2 linked regions of the Prochlorococcus marinus CUG1417 genome follow. The protein of the gene in region 2 interacts with the protein of the main gene of each other region in a pairwise test. Links are inferred from orthologs where the notes say so. Each region holds a gene or a part of one and is shown on either strand. Other genes may lie near its edges.

Evidence for each region. The genes of interacting proteins can lie anywhere in the genome.
Region 1: the proteins of HA140_RS00375 (region 2) and HA140_RS05680 interact in binary tests that used the Escherichia coli proteins (3 or more experiments, as listed by UniProt). The link is inferred for Prochlorococcus marinus CUG1417 from one-to-one orthologs.

Annotation. Positions count from the first base shown.
Region 1 is NZ_JAAORN010000001.1:970,320-973,082, forward strand. Bases 31-2,758 are described here. They hold HA140_RS05680 (SufE family protein), read right to left. Parts: upstream 1,741-2,758; coding sequence 1,321-1,740; downstream 31-1,320. Other genes in these bases: HA140_RS05675 (homoserine dehydrogenase), read right to left, coding at 31-1,276; HA140_RS05685 (5-formyltetrahydrofolate cyclo-ligase), read right to left, coding at 1,781-2,338; ruvC (crossover junction endodeoxyribonuclease RuvC), read right to left, coding at 2,348-2,758. Also shown: more of HA140_RS05675, read right to left, coding at 1-30; more of ruvC, read right to left, coding at 2,759-2,763. UniProt on the Escherichia coli protein: Participates in cysteine desulfuration mediated by SufS. Cysteine desulfuration mobilizes sulfur from L-cysteine to yield L-alanine and constitutes an essential step in sulfur metabolism for biosynthesis of a variety of sulfur-containing biomolecules.
Region 2 is NZ_JAAORN010000001.1:73,944-76,978, forward strand. What follows is about bases 3-3,002. They hold HA140_RS00375 (SufS family cysteine desulfurase), read right to left. Parts: upstream 2,130-3,002; coding sequence 876-2,129; downstream 3-875. Other genes in these bases: HA140_RS00370 (alpha/beta hydrolase family protein), read left to right, coding at 3-879; HA140_RS00380 (SufD family Fe-S cluster assembly protein), read right to left, coding at 2,129-3,002. In the rest of the region: more of HA140_RS00370, read left to right, coding at 1-2; more of HA140_RS00380, read right to left, coding at 3,003-3,035. UniProt on the Escherichia coli protein: Cysteine desulfurases mobilize the sulfur from L-cysteine to yield L-alanine, an essential step in sulfur metabolism for biosynthesis of a variety of sulfur-containing biomolecules.

The DNA.
Region 1 (2,763 bases), 900 kb from region 2 along the record:
TATTTTTAACTTCAGAAAGCGAATTTATTTGATCTTTCGATTTCTCAAAACTTCCATTATTCACCTCATGAGTTATAACAACAATTTCGGCTTTATCCTCAGTTGCATCTAGTTGCACAATTGATTCGATTGATACATTATTATTACCAAAAATATCTCCAATCTTTCCTATTACGCCAGGACTATCAAGACAGATAATTCTAAGGTAATTTTTTTTATTTATTAAAGAAGATTCTATGATATGACATTTTCTCCAGAAATCAAAAGATAGTAATGGATCAACTGAATTATTATTTTTTTCTGACACGGCATGCAGATTTAATATATCTGATACTACTGATGCAGAAGTTGGACCTCTGCCTGCACCTGGACCATACAACATTATTTCTCCAAGAGGATCAGCCTCTATCAATAATGCATTATTAACTCCCATAACTGTTGCCAATGGATGAGATTTTGGAATCAATGAAGGGCCTACCCAAATATTCAAAGCAAGTGAATCATTACTATTAATTTGTTGCCTTTCGGAAAGTGCCAAAAGTTTTATTTCAAATCCTAATTTATTCGCATATTCGATATCCTTTAAATTAATGCTACTAATGCCCTCTGAATGTATTTCGTCTCTTTTAATTTTCCCCCCAAATGCGAGTTCACTAAGAATAGAAATCTTATCAGCAGCGTCATGTCCCTCAACATCTGCAGTTGGATCAAATTCTGCATAACCAAGACTTTGCGCCAATTTTAACGTTTCCTTATAATCAGCTTTTTCATTTGCCATCTTTGAAAGAATAAAATTTGTTGTGCCATTTATTATCCCAACCATTTTTTTTATGCAGTTACTCTTTAATGATCTTTTTAATGGTTCAATTATTGGAATCCCTCCGCAGACTGCTGCCTCTGACAGTATATAAACTCCTTCCTTAGCAGCAGTTTTGTATATTTCTTCTCCATATCTTGCAATGACTGCTTTATTTGCTGTGACAACAGATTTGCCTGATTTTAATGATCGTAGAATAATATCTTTCGCTAAATCAACCCCTCCCATTACTTCAACAATTACATCTATGGAGGGGTCATTAATTAATTCAAATGGATCATCCGTTAGTAAATTATTATCTAGCTCAACATCCCTTTTTTTACTGAGATCTTTAACTGCTATTTTTACAATTTCTATTTCTTCTAGAATTGGATGTGAATCAATTTCAGAACTTAATATTTTATAAATTCCTGAACCTACAGTTCCAAAACCTACTATGCCAATTTTGCATTTTCTCATTTTTTATTTCTTATTACTTTGAGTTTAATTTTATATTATTAGACCTACAAAAATTCATGTGCTTGAGACTGCATTTTCAATAAAATGTTTAAAAAACCATTTGATCGAGAAGGAGTTAAGCTTTTTTTCAAACCAGTATCTTCTATAAATTTCTTATCTATTTCAACAACTTCATTTGGTGTTAACTCATTTAATCCACTAATTAGAAATGCCAACAAACCCTTTGTTATTAGAGCATCAGAATATCCTTCCCAAAATAATTTACCGGCTTTGATAGTTGCCTTAACAAAAACTTCTGAAACGCACCCCTTAACCTTATTTTCTTCAACTAAGATCTTACTATCTGGTTCATTCAATTTTTTGCCTAACCACAAAATGTATTCATATTTTCTTTTTGGATCTTCCGATTTCTTCAACTTTTCAACTAATTTTGATAAGTTATTGTATTTTTCTTGGTTTTCCATTTTTTTAAAAACTATTAATAGACCGCCCGTTGATCTCTTATTATACAAGTATTTCTTTTTCTGTGATAAAGCCTGATAAAGGGATATCCCACTCAGCTCTGGTTAATGGAATCGTACTGACACAATTGGAAGTTAAGACTCCTATGCATGGAACATTTCTCCAATTTTTATCTTTTCTTAATTTATCAAAATAACCTCCTCCATAACCTAATCTTATTAAATTTTTATCCACAGAAAGACATGGAACAAGAATCATACTTATTTGATTATGACTTAATGCAAAAGAGTCATTTGGACTTAGTATCCCTTCAGAGTCTTTCGTAAGAAGTCTTCCATCCCATGGATAAAATAACAACTCTTTTTTATCTTTACATCTGGGCAAAGCTAAAGAAAATTTTTCCTTAAGACTTCTAATATCTACTTCATTTTTTAGAGGCCAATATATAGCTATATAACCAATTTTTTTATATTCCTTAAGAAATGAATCAACATATAATTTTACATTTTTTTCTACATTTTCTTTTTGATTAAGGGAAATCTCATTTCTAAGTTTTCTAAAGGTATCCCTCTCCAATTTCTTTCTTTCAAAGATAGTCATATTTAATCTTCAGTTGAAGCCTTCTTCATTAAGTTTTGTGAGTGCTATAGCCAGTGCATCTGCCGAATCGTCAGGTTTTGGAGGTTTTTTAAGTTTTAGGTCATACATAACCGCATCAAGAACTTCTTTCTTAGAGGCCTTTCCAGACCCAGCAATAGTTAACTTTATCTGAGCGGGGGAATATTCACTAACATGAATTTTTTTAGAGGCCAGTACCATCATAATTACTCCTCTAGCCTGCACAACACTTATAGTAGTGCTTGATCTATAAAAGAAAAACTTTTCTACTGCTGCTATATTTGGATTCCAATAATTTATTAATTCACTAAGATCTTTGAATATCTCATAAAGTCTATCTTCTTCTTTTTTATTTTTTCCCGTCTCAATAACTCCACAATCTAATAAAATCTTTTTTTCATTTTTTA
Region 2 (3,035 bases):
AAAGGTTATGGATCTGATTTTTTTGGAATTGTATTTGAAATTGATTTTGCAAAAAAAGTTTTATCAAATTTTTCTGAGCAGATATTTTTTGATCATATAAAAGATTGTTCAAAACCTGAAACATTTTGGTTTAAAGGTTTTGAGGCTCAATCTACCCATTCTTTTCTTTATAAGCCGCTTGTTGAAAAATTTAGAAAGCCACCGCTCCTTGTTAGAGCACATAGCGGACCAACTTCATGTTTTGATGGATCATATAATTCTGAAGTTCAATATTGGACATCTAAAGGATTTTTTGTTGCTGAAGTCAATTATGGAGGATCATCAGGATTTGGCAAAGCATATAGAGAGAGGTTGAATTATAAATGGGGTATTGTTGATTCTTATGATTGCAAAGCACTAGCCCTTGAATTGATTAAATCAAATAAAGTTGATAGTGAAAAAGTAGTAATTTTTGGGAATAGTGCTGGTGGGTTAACTGCTTTTAATTGTTTATTATATGGTTCTATTTTTACAGCAGCAATTTGTAAATATCCTGTTATTGATTTGAAGGATATGCATTACAACACTCATAGGTTTGAAAAAGATTATTTAAATTCTTTGGTAGGAAATTATGCAAAAAACCATGATGATTATATAAATAGATCACCAATAAATCATATTAACAAAATAAAAAAACCTATCTTATTGTTTCATGGAAAAAAAGATACAGTTATTTCATATAAACAAACTTTGAAAATTCAAGAAATTTTGATTCAGAATAATAAATATTCAGAAGTTATTTTTTTTGATAATGAAGGGCATGGTTTTAGAAATATTGAAAATAAAGAATTAGTAATGCAAAAATCTCAGGAATTTTTAAAAAATGCTCTGAATATTTAAGAATTGATTTTTAGAAAATTAATAGTATCTTTTAATTTTTCTATAAACATATCAATTTCTTCCTTATTGGTTGTGAAATTCATGCTGATCCTAGCCGTTGATTTAATTCCAATGTATCTGTGAAGAGGTTGACAGCAATGGTGGCCACTTCTTATGCAAATTCCTTTTAAATCAAGAATTTCAGCAATATCATTTGAATGTATATTTTTTATATAAAAGGTGGCAAGTGAGGCTCTGTCTGGATCTATCTCTGGCGATGGACCTATGATTTCAATATCTTCTATTTTAGTTAATTTTTCAAATAAATATTTAGTAATAGTCTTTTCATATTCATGAATTTCATTCAATCCAATATTGTTAATATAATTAATTGCTTCTGCAAGACCTATTGCTTCTGCAATGGCTGGAGTTCCAGCTTCAAATTTGTGTGGTAGTTCTGCCCAAGTACTTGTCTCTTCAAAAACATCTTGAATCATTTCGCCACCTCCAAAGAGAGGAGGAATTTTTTCTAGGATTTCTTTTCTTGACCAGAGGAAACCAATACCTGTAGGGCCACAAAGTTTGTGTCCTGATCCAGCTAAAAAATCTATATTAAGATCAATCACATCCAGTTTTTGATGAGCCAAACTTTGGCATGCATCTATTAATACTAAAGAACCTTTTTGTTTAGCTAATTTAGTTATTTCTTTGATTGGATTACAGCAACCTAGAGTATTACTAATATGTACTAGGCTAACAAGTTTAGTTCTAGATGTTAGTTTTGATTTAAAGTCGTCTATATCTAATTTTCCATCTTTATCTATACCTATAAATTTTAATTTGCATTTATTTTTTGCTGCAACCATTTGCCATGGAACAATATTGCTATGATGCTCCATTATTGATAAGAGAATTTCATCGTTTTCTTTTAATGAATATTCGCCCCATGATCTAGCTACTAGATTGATTGCTTCAGTAGCATTTCTTGTGAAAATAATTTCTTTTGTTGAATTCGCTTTTATATATTTGCTAATTAAATATCGTGCATTTTCAAATTCTTCTGTTGCTTTAGCACTTAATTGATGTGCCCCTCTATGTACATTGGCATTAAAGTTTTTGTAATATTCATTAATTTTTTTTAAGACTTGTATTGGTTTTTGTGTTGTCGCAGCATGATCTAAATAAATAATTTGCTCATTACTTTTTAAGTTCTTATTTAAAAGAGGAAAGTCTTTCTTCGTTATTTCAGGAAAATTTTGAATCGTTTCCATTAATTCTCATTTAAAAGTTTATCAAGCAAATCCCATCTATCTTTTGAAATGGGAATAAATGAAATTATTTCTTGAAAGTAAGAACTTAATTGTAGTTTACTTGCTTCTGTTAATGTGATCCCTCTTGTTCGCATATAAAAAAGTTCTTCTTCATTTAGTTGCGAAATAGTAGCTCCATGTTTGCATTTGACATCATCAGCAATTATTTCTAATTGAGGTTTGGTATCTATTTGCGCGAGATTTGATAAAAGTAAATTTCTGCTTAATTGGGAAGCATTAGTTCTCTGGGCAATTTTCGGAACTATTATTGAACCTTCAAATATTGCATGTGATTTATCATCAGCAAGTGATTTATTAATTTGATCTAGAAATCCATTTGGGCCATTAAAGTCTATTTTTGTATAGGTTGAAATTTGCTCATCTTTTTTTGTTATTTGCATACCTTTGATATTTGTCTTAGCGTTTCCCGCAGATTGTTTAATACTAATTTCAAATCTCGCGTAATTGAATTTGAAATGTAAAGATCCTAAGTTGTATGCACTATTTTTTTGTTGAATTACATTGAGAGAATTTAATAAATTTGATCTGTTTTCACCGTAAGAAACAACACCATGATTTACGGAACTATTTTCATTTAAGCAAAAGAAAGTTGATTGCGATAATGAAGAGTTTTCTTTACCAAGATTTACTTGTAATAATTCAATATCACAATTTTTTTCTAAAAATATAACGAGAGTTTTTGCGTTTAAAGAATTACTTGATGAATGACTAAAAATTTCAATAGGAGGAATTTTTGATCCATTTATTTTTAATCCCAAAATATTATTTTTACAACTCAAAGAAAGATTTAGTAGGTCACTCCAATTTTCGTTTTGCTTAAAAAAAGATATCTGTTCCTTGATATAT